Aureispira sp. CCB-E: one gene and its partner. The protein of the gene in region 2 interacts with the protein of the main gene of each other region in a pairwise test. Links are inferred from orthologs where the notes say so. Each region holds a gene or a part of one and is shown on either strand. Other genes may lie near its edges.

Region 1 (5,352 bases), 2.8 Mb from region 2 along the record:
CAGTGATAATTCTGAATACCATTTCTATATGCTTTTTGTTAGTGTGTTCTGGACTTTTGTCTGGTTCCGAAGTTGCCTTTTTTTCTTTGGGGCATCAAGATAAAGCTCAACTGATCGAGGAGCAAACTAGTGCGGCATCTCGTATTTTAGCACTATTAGATAAACCAAGGTATTTATTATCCACTATTTTAATCGCCAACAATATTATTAATATTGCGATTATTTTAGTATCCAACTCTTTATTAAAACAATTATTACCATCTAATCTTAGTGCATTTTTACATTTGCCAGCTTGGACAAATGAGCCACTCAACTTCATGATCAGTGTTGTTGCAGTTACCTTTTTGTTGGTGCTTTTTGGTGAGGTAGCTCCCAAAGTTTACGCCAATCAAAACAGCATGAATATTGCTCGATTTATGAGTGGACCATTAACGGTCATGAAAAAGATGTTTCATCCTCTCAGTTTAATCTTGGTGAATAGCACACAGTTTGTAGAGCAGCGCTTAAGAGATAATATGAATCAAAAAGCGATTACGCAAGAAGATATTGCTAGCGCTATTGAATTGACAGTAAAGGACAATAAGTACGCTGAGCAAGATGTAGATATTCTCAAAGGTATTATTCGTTTTGGCAATACGTCTGCTGCCGAAATAATGAAACCTAGGATGAAGGTTGTTGCTATGGGAATGGAATCTACTTTCGAAGAGTTGATTGCTGTGTTTAGAGATGAGCCTTATTCTAGAATTCCTATTTATGAGGAAGATTTGGACCAAGTGAAAGGAATTATTCATGCCAAAGATTTGCTTGAATACCTAGGTCGTGAAGATGAAGTAAACTGGCATGAATTGATTCGTCCTCCTTTAATTACTCCTGAGAAAAAGAAAATTGATCATTTATTTAATGACTTTCAGGAAAAACGGACGCATATGGCTATTGTTGTGGATGAGTATGGAGGAACAAGGGGAATTGTTACCATGGAAGATGTCTTGGAAGAGATTGTCGGGGAAATATTGGACGAATTTGATGATGTAGAAGAAAAAATCTATAAAAAAATTGATGATTATACCTACGATTTTGATGGAAGTACGCCTATACTAGAAATTTGTCGTGTATTGGATTTGAGACCAGATTTTTTTGATGATCAAAGAGAAGGGGCAGAAACTATTGCGGGATTGGTTTTGGTACTGAATGGAACAATGCCTAAGGTTAACACCACGATTATGTGCAAGGACTGTCAACTAAAAACTCTGGCTGCTAGTGCTCGAAGAATTGAAAAAATTCGTATTGTTTTGCCCGAAACAGATAATATCGACTTACTTTCCTCCGTTTCTGAAAAGTAATTTCAGTTAAAAAGATTCGTCTTAGATAGCTACAAGCAAGTTGCAAAAATTTATATCGCCTTGTTTTAGCTAAAAAAAAAATTAATCCAACCAATATGCGTTTATTGCTCTTGTCTATTGTTTTGATGCTTACTATAGCTTGTTCGGAAGATCGGATTCCAATACCCAAGCCAAGAATGTATCCTAAGGTAACTTATCCTGAACGTAACTATGTGTCCTTTGATAAGGATTACTGTGCCTTTTCTTTTGAGTATCCTGACTATATGAAATTCGAAAAAGATAGTATGTTAATCAACCAAGCTGCAAAGCACCCATGTTGGTTTACAATGCAGTTGCCTAGTTTGTATGGAAGCATACACTTTACGTATACAGACATAGGGGGCGACTCGGTGGATCAAAAATTGTTTGATGTACTATCGGACTCTTATATACTATCTGAAAAACACAATATAAAAGCAACTGGACGAACTACAGAAGATTTTATTGACAAGGACAGAAACTTGTACGCAATCACCTTTAGTGTTGATGGAGATGTTGCTTCTCCCTATCATTTTAGGCTAACCGATAGTTTAAATCATGCCGTATGGGCTTCTTTGTATTTTAATACCAAGCCCAATGCAGATTCTATGGCACCAATCGTTGCTTTTGTAAAAGAGGATTTAGAAAAGGTTATTAATACCTTTGAGTGGAATGAAAATTAAATAAAATATGCATTATAAAAAGGCTAAAAAAAGTAATATAGATAAAGACAAGTTAATTTATGGGCGACATCCAATTATGGATTCTATTCATAATGGAATGTCCATTGATAAAATTATGCTTTCGCAAGCTGTTAAGGGAGACTATGAAAAAGAGCTACGGACTTTGTGCAAAGAACGTAATATTCCTCTACACATTGTGCCTAAGGATAGAATTAGTAACATAACACAGAAAAACCATCAAGGAGTTTTAGGGTTCTTATCATACATAGAATACCAGTTAATTGAGGATGTTTTTCCTTTGATTTATGAAAAAGGTGAAGTGCCTTTGGTTGTTGTTTTAGATAGCATTACAGATGTTCGTAATATGGGAGCTATTGCCCGTTCTGCGGAAGCAATGGGAGCACATGCTTTGATTGTTCCTTTTAAGAAAACAGCTCAAATTAATGCAGAGGCTTTAAAAACTTCTGCTGGAGCTTTGTCCAAAATTCCTGTTTGTAGAACTGCGAGTTTAGGAAATGTTATTGATTATTTGTTGATGAATGGTGTACAAGTTGTCGCAGCAGATTTGAGAGGAAAAGAAATGTTAGACGAGTTGGATATGACAATGCCAACAGCGATTGTAATGGGGGCAGAAGATGAAGGGGTACGCCCACACATTCTTAGAAAAGCAACCAGTTGGTTTAAAATACCTATGATGGGAACAACCGATTCATTTAATGTTTCGGTGGCTGCAGGAATTGTTTTGTATGAAGCTATCCGACAACGTATCAAACTTTAAGTTTACAGCAAGAATTCAACATATTTAAACGAATTTTACTATTCTTATTCAAATAGAAAAAAACAAGCCCAAGCTCTGAAAAGAACTTGGGCTTTACTCATTTATAACAAATGAATAACCAAACTAATAAATTCTAACAAAAGAACAAAACTTAACTAGGGTCTTGTACGTGTCCAATGAAAAGGATAGAGTTTGTTTCTGTATCTTTTATTATAAAAACAAAGGGACGATTAGCATTGATTGTTCTTGCCACAGGAGGAACACTAGTAACCCCAATTCCAACCGCTGTAGAGCCAGCAGCTTCAACACCACCTTCATCTGTGGCAATGACTGTCTTGTGCTTGATTTTATCAATAAATAAGGGAGCATCTGCCATTTTTGATAAATTAGCTGCTGCAGGAGAGAAAGCTTCGTTAATACCTAAATCTTCCAAGGTGCTTACCAAATCAAAGTCGCTAGAAAAATCCCATTTAGGAATATGAACACTATAGTTCGAATTGTTAGGAGTAGGATACGCCAAATCATCAAACCATTGGTTTATTTTTGTTTTAGATAGCTTTTGTTTTACAAAATTATTAATGCCAATATTTTGATCTTTAGGCAATACAACAACCATGGAGCTTTGTTTGTCCTTGAAGAATAACTCAAGTACTTCAGCATCGGTATCTTCTGTAAATTTTAATTCATTGGTAGGAATTAATTCTGACATCATGTCTGTATTAACTGTACCAGAAGAAGTTTTGAACGATTGAGTTTGAGTCATTCCAGGTGTAAATTGGTGATTCCAATCTGCCTTAAAATATACAGCATTTACTAAAACACTTGCTGTTCGATCTGTAATAAAACCATTGGGAAGTAGCTCAGGAATCAATTGATTGGTTTCTTGGCTAACCCAATTATTGATTTGTTGTTTGGCAGCAGTACTTTGTGTAAAATCTGTTGCCACAACAGGAGCTAGATAGACGTTGTTCATTAAGCTTTCGAAATCTGGTAAGAAGCTCATGCTCGTATTGCGCCAAATTTTATTGACCACATTTACCTCACTGTTGGTTGGACTGCTCACATTTTGTTCAATGGTATTGGTCAGCTGATTAAATGTTTGATGAAAGTTATTGTTGTTGGTGCCATAGCCCATTACGTTTTTCAATTCTGTAGCTGTATTGCCATCTGCTCCTGCATAAACCATTCCTAATGCGGTAGAAATACTATAAGGAGAGAGCATTTGATTTTGATTTTCATCAACTAGTTCTTGATAAATGTTTATAGCAAACTGGCTATTTCCATCAACTATTTGACTTTGTGTAATCGAAGGAGGATTTGGTGGGGGATTATTGATAGGTTCTACAGTTGATTTATTACATGAAACGACACCTAGCAAAAGAGCTGAAGCGTAAAAACTAATTTTGAAGCGATTCATAATTTGATTGTTTTTAGTTTGAAATTAAGTTGTACTAGTATCTTTTAGATAAGATTAGGTGTTGTGTGATTAATAATCAACGAACTACTAGTATGATAGCCAATACGTTTATCTTGTTACAAATGTCTTTGAAAAAATGCTTCCTATCAACTACAAAAAGGTTTAAATGTTTACTTTTTTGTTGGTATTTTGTGTTTTATATTTTTGATAATTAGGTTATTGTGGGGTGTTTTTGTTTAGTGTATTGTTGTTTTTTTAATAAAAAAAGCTACTCGATTTCTATCAAGTAGCTTTATAAATTTTTGTTCAAATACGATTCTATATAGAATCAGAAAGATCCTGATCTTCAATTTCAATTTCTATGATTTCTTTTTCGGGGTCTAGATCAACGATCTCCTTTTTGAGGAGTCCCATTTCTTCTTTGAGTGCCAACAAAGCATCTGTTCCATGATGCCCTTCTAAGGCAGCATCGATTTCTTCATCAATACTTTTAGAAGTAACCGCCATTTCACCATAGGCTTCTGCCAATGCCTCGTCATTTTCAACACGCTCTTTCATTTTGTTTAGCATTTCTAATGTTTTACCAGAATCCATTCCTGCCATCGCTTTATTAATTTTCATTCCAGCCGCCGCCGCTTTTTGGCGAGCTTCCAAGCTTTTGAGTTCGCTTTTCCATTTTGCAATTTCACGTTTTAGGCGTTGAATTTTAGCATTCATACCAGCCACCATTTTTTCATATTTCTGTTGTGTTGCTAAATGAGTTTTGTGCAGCTGAAGTTTTTGTTCTCTTTGTGCCATAGCTTCTGCTGCCAATCGTTCTGCATTTTCGGCATTGCCTGCTTTTTGAGCTTTGTGCAACAGTGCCATTGCTTTTTTCTTATAGGCTTCAGCTTCTTGAGCTGCTTGAGTCACTTCATTTTTGCTACGAATAGCGACGGCACGAACTTGGGCAAAAGATTCTAAGCTTTCTTTTAATTGAGATTCTAATTCTCGGATACCTTGTTTGGTCATTGTAATTGGCTGCTCAAATTTATCAGCTACCTCGTGCAAGTTTCCAACCAAAATATTCCAAAGACGTTTTACAAAAGACCACATAATGACATAGTTTTAGTTTAT
Region 2 (5,333 bases):
GACTCCATATATAGTCAAAATACAACAGATACCTTCCATTTTGCCCCCATCATTGAAGCGGGCATGTACCTCTACTCTTTCCAACTACGCCTTAAACGAAGTCAAATCGTTTTTCGGCAAGAACAACTTGCCCAAAATGTGGTCTGTGGAGATGCTTATATCATTAGCGGTCAATCTAATGGCATGGGAATCATGGTTGGCTTGCCCCAAGCAGGAATTGAGCAAGATAGCTTGTACCAAACTTATCCTAGAGATTCCAGTCACATTTTTAGCAAATCTCTTGGCAATATGCCTGAATATTATGGCATTAATGGTCATTTAACCAATTATAATCCTAATAACAATCACTGGCAACCTGCAAAAGCCTCAGGCTCTTTGACAGGATTTGTTGGTTTGTGGGGGCTAAAGCTCCAATATTTATTACAAGAAAAATATCAAATGCCGACTTGTTTTATCAATGGCTCTTATGGAGGTTCTTACATCAGTCAGCACCAACTTTATTATAGTCAAAACAATGATCCTTACGATCTGCACACACTCTTTGGTTCGTTAAATTACAGAATCCAACAAGCAAATCTTAAAGGAAAAATCAAAGGCGTTATTTGGTATCAAGGAGAGAGCGAAAACTCTTATAACAAAGCTGCCACCTATGCTGATAGCCTAAATTTTCTGATTGATCATTGGGAAAAATACTGGGGCAACTTCTCCAAAGTATATGTTATCCAAATTCATACGGGATGTAACCACCATGGGTATGGTCAAATTGTTCGAGAACAACAACGAAGCATCCAACGTCCTTCTCATAGCTTTTCAGAAATTATTCCCATTACAGCATGTGGTATTGGAGAACGTTCTTCTCCACTTTACGACCCTTATTCAGAATGCCATTTTTCAAAAGAAGCTTACAATACATTAGCAGAGCGTTTGTTCCAAGTTATTGGACGTGATTTTTATTCTAATAACAATTGTATTACTTCTCCTAATATTATGCGTGCTTATTACGCTTATGAAGAACTCATTCTAGAATTTGATCAAGACATTGCCACCTTGCCTGATGGGATTGAGCAACAATTTGAATTTTATAAAAATAACCAACTAATTCCTTTTATTGATATTTCTAATGTTTATTCTCAAAAAAACAAAATTCACCTAACAATTGACTATCAAAATGTTGATGCGTTAAGCTATTTACTAGTGGATGATCCTATTTATAATAACCAAATGATATGGTTAAAAAACACAATGGGCTATGCTGCTTTTTCTTTCCACCAATTCCCTGTAGAGTCGCTTCCTTGCACAGAGAGTGTTCTACTAGTTCAGCCTAATATAATCCACCAACAAGCTCCCCTAAGCATACATCTAAAAGCTTGTTCAACCAATAATAAACTCCGTATTTATTCTGTACAGGGGCAACTAGTTTGGGAGCAAGACTTACCATCTGTCAATATAAAAACCACTCCAGATTTATCTAATTTGCCTCAAGGTGTTTATTTTCTACAAGTAGAAAGTGATGGTCATTTTTTGCCAACTCAAAAAATAGTTAAGTCCTAAAAACTTCGGTTTGGTTCCAAAAAAATGTACCTTTAGGAGTTCTATTCATACAATCATCAACCTAGCATTATAAATGGCTAAAGCAAAATCGCTCTCTTATAAGCAAGTCCTTAATTCTCTCAAAAAAAAGGAATATTTCCCCATATATTTATTGCATGGAGAAGAGAGCTTTTATATTGATGAATTAACCAAACATATTGAAGAGAATGTCTTAGATGATACGGCTAAAGCTTTTAATCAAACCGTTTTGTATGGTAAAGAGATTGACTATAAAACGGTTCTAGATAGTGCCCGTCGTTATCCTGTCATGTCTGAAAAGCAAGTGGTTATTATCAAAGAAGCCCAAGAGTTAAAAACAATAGATAAATTAGAAAGCTATTTTCAAAATCCTTTGGATAGTACGATTTTAGTTTTGGCACACAAATACAAAAAACTAGATAAACGAAAGAAATACGCCAAAGCACTGACGGGCTCCAACAAAGTTTGTGTATTTGAGTCTACTCGACTCTATGATAATCAAGTGCCCAATTGGATTAACAATTACCTAAAAGATAAAAACATTGCCATCAAACCAGCCGCCACCAATTTATTGGCAGAATATCTCGGCACCGATTTGTCAAAAATCTCAAATGAACTGAATAAATTAACCATCAACTTGCCAGAAGGAACAGCCATTGACAAGCATATTATTCAGCGAAACATTGGTATTAGTAAAGATTTTAATGTTTTTGAATTACAACAGGCTCTAGGAAAACGAGATCGTTTTAAAAGCTTTTTAATTGTCAAGTACTTTATTGCTAATCCCAAAAATCATCCTTTGCCTATGATTACGGCAACTTTATACAACTTCTTTAGCAAAGTTTATATTTGTCAATCTCTTTTGCGAGCTTCTGATGGGGAAATTGCTAGTGCCATTGGTGCCAATAAGTTTTTTGTCAAAGACTATAAAATTGCAGCAAAGTCTTACAATCGCTCCCAAATAGAAGCCATCATAACTACTTTAAAAGAATATGACTTGCGCTCAAAAGGGGTTAATAATGTCAGTATTCCTCACGGAGAATTGCTGCGAGAAATGATTGTAAAGATTTTGGGCTAGTCGGATAAACTGTATAATTATTATAAATAACACTCATAAGCCCAACAAAGTGAGCTTATGAATCATAGAAATTAACGTTATAAGTTCTCCATAAAAAATAATGGAATAGCCTCGTTACAACGCTCTCAAATTTAAAAATGCTTTTCCTAAATAATTGACCAAATCGCCTGCGGTCAAACTTTCCTCACTTTCTATTTCTGCGGCAATATCACCTGCTAATCCATGAATATACACACCTAGTATACAAGCTTCTAAAGGATTGTATTCTTGTGCCAACAACCCTGCCAGTATGCCCGTCAATACATCTCCACTCCCAGCAGTTCCCATACCGGGGTTTCCTGTAGAATTAAAATAACAATCGCCTTCAGGAGTTGCAATACACGTATTGGCACCTTTCAAAATAATATAAACCCCAAATTCTTGTGCTTTTTGGCGCTGTAACTCATTGCGTTCAAAGTTATCATAGGCCTTGCCAAACATTCGTTCAAACTCCTTGGGATGTGGCGTTAGGATACTATTCTTAGGAATGTATTCAAACCAATCTGGGCTTTGCCCTAATATATTCAGCGCATCAGCGTCCAAAACAGTTGGGCTATTCATATGCTTAAGCATATAACACAAGGCATTTCTAGTTCTATTTTTAGTGCTCAAGCCACAACCAATCGCAATGGTAGAATACTTGGGCAAATCGTATACTTTGGTAAAAATAAAACGATCTTCATCCAAACTCACCATCGCCTCAGGTACAGCTGTTTGCATCACTTCATAACCGCAGATAGGTACGTGTACGGTTACCAATCCAACTCCTGCTCGAAGACAAGCCCGTGTCGCTAGAATAGCAGCCCCCATTTTACCGTATGATCCCATGATCAACAAAGCATGCCCAAATACCCCTTTGTGAGCAAATTTGTCCCGTTTTTTATATATTTTCTTAACAATATCAGAAGTTATATAATAAAATGGAGAATCCGCAGCATCAATGTAACGTTGATCTAAACCAATAGGTTTGCAAACAAAATCACCCACACAATGAAAATTCTCAGGAAACAAAAACGCCAACTTTGGAAATTCAAACGCAAAGGTATAATCTGCTTCGATGCATGCTCCCGTAGTTGGTGCATCGGTAAATACCCCTGTTGGAATATCCACAGCAACAACGGTATTTTTGCACTCATTCAGAAAGTGCAAGATCTCAGCCAACTCCCCTTCTATTGGACGACTCAATCCAGAGCCTAAAATAGCATCAATCAAAATTTCTTCTTCACCAAAAACAGGCATATCCTCTACAGAGGTAATTTCTTTTATAATTAACTTATTGAGTCCTTGTAATTGCTGAACACGTTCTAGGTTGGTTTTAAAATCCTCTGTAACTTTATCTGTTAGGTTTAGTATAAAGATAGCGATATCATAACCTCTTTCTTCTAATAACCGAGCAATAGCCAAGCCATCTCCTCCATTATTGCCTTTACCGCAAATTACGCTGACCATTTCAAATTTTTCTTTCGGAAATTGTTCTTCAAACCACTCTACGAAAGTTCTACTGGCTCTTTCCATTAAGTCAATGGACAAAATAGGTTCGTGCTCTATTGTATAGGCATCTGCTTCTCGTGTTTGTGTTGTGGATAGTATTTTCATAATCTTAGAATGGGAATATTTTAATACAAGATCTATAGCTATCTTAGACTTTTATTATGTGTGAATATTGTGTACTTATTGGAATGGTTGGATTGATATGGTTGTTTGTAAAAAACTGCTCCGCTCCGTAAAAATCGTTTTTTAATGGGTTATCAACAATTGAAATTTTATTACATTTTATATACAAATAGGCATCAACTGCGCACATTCATGAAGTAGCCGCACAGCTAACAAGGATTGCTAAAGAACCGAATACATTGGCACCATGCCATCATTTTTGCTGACTACTATCTCGCTCGGTCTTATTTCGGTACAGTTCATTGCCAAAAGAGTAAAAAAACTTGTCTCGAAGTTGCAAATATACAGGTTTTTCGTCATCAAATAAAGTCAAACTTATGGTATATAAAATGGATTCTATAATAATACATTGTAGATAAATGCGAACGTCTTCAGCCACAATTGTTGCACGAACTCCTTCATAGATATTTTGACTATAAAATAAATCTTGAGCTTCTACAACACCATCAATCCCTTCTGCCAAATCATCTACAATAGCCGTATAATATTCTTCTCTATACTGCTTATTTTCTTGAAAAGAGGGTTCTTCCAATAAATCTGTCAAATTACAACTCAAGCGGTACTTACTTCTTTTAAGTTTGTAGTCAATCCTTCGGCTACTTTTTCGTTCTTTCCTCGTTGGTTCTTTTGGAAAAGCAATATAATAACCATTGTCCAACAAAGGCATTTTAATCCAATTCTCTGGTATTTTGCCTTCTGTCAAGCGCAGGGTGTCTTCCAAATCAATTTCGCCTTTTGTAAACTCATCTTCTATGATAACTTCACCATCTTCATCAACCTCCTGATGTGCCAAATTACTATTACAACAATATAGGAAACCCGCTAAACATATTAAAATTAAAGTAACCTTTTTCATATTTTCTACTCCTAATCTTGTTTTGAAAATAGCTCTAATATTCTCCTTAATAAGTACTTATTGCTAAATCCTATGATTAGCATAAGGTTATTAAAAATAAGCTAGAAATCATTAATG

The links. Proteins that work in one complex are often made in the same cells at the same time.
Region 1: the proteins of QP953_RS10525 (region 2) and rlmB interact in binary tests that used the Escherichia coli proteins (3 or more experiments, as listed by UniProt). The link is inferred for Aureispira sp. CCB-E from one-to-one orthologs.

What each region holds. Positions count from the first base shown.
Region 1 is NZ_CP133671.1:9,946-15,297, reverse strand. Bases 939-3,933 are described here. They hold rlmB (23S rRNA (guanosine(2251)-2'-O)-methyltransferase RlmB), read left to right. Parts: upstream 939-2,048; coding sequence 2,049-2,819; downstream 2,820-3,933. Other genes in these bases: QP953_RS00055 (serpin family protein), read right to left, coding at 2,971-3,933; QP953_RS00065 (hypothetical protein), read left to right, coding at 1,436-2,041; gldE (gliding motility-associated protein GldE), read left to right, coding at 939-1,340. Outside these bases: more of gldE, read left to right, coding at 42-938; more of QP953_RS00055, read right to left, coding at 3,934-4,236; QP953_RS00050 (PspA/IM30 family protein), read right to left, coding at 4,555-5,331. UniProt on the Escherichia coli protein: Specifically methylates the ribose of guanosine 2251 in 23S rRNA.
Region 2 is NZ_CP133671.1:2,790,677-2,796,009, reverse strand. What follows is about bases 2,023-4,998. They hold QP953_RS10525 (bifunctional ADP-dependent NAD(P)H-hydrate dehydratase/NAD(P)H-hydrate epimerase), read right to left. Parts: upstream 4,283-4,998; coding sequence 2,762-4,282; downstream 2,023-2,761. Other genes in these bases: QP953_RS10520 (hypothetical protein), read right to left, coding at 4,554-4,998; holA (DNA polymerase III subunit delta), read left to right, coding at 2,023-2,647. Also shown: QP953_RS10535 (sialate O-acetylesterase), read left to right, coding at 1-1,551; more of holA, read left to right, coding at 1,625-2,022; more of QP953_RS10520, read right to left, coding at 4,999-5,216. UniProt on the Escherichia coli protein: Bifunctional enzyme that catalyzes the epimerization of the S- and R-forms of NAD(P)HX and the dehydration of the S-form of NAD(P)HX at the expense of ADP, which is converted to AMP.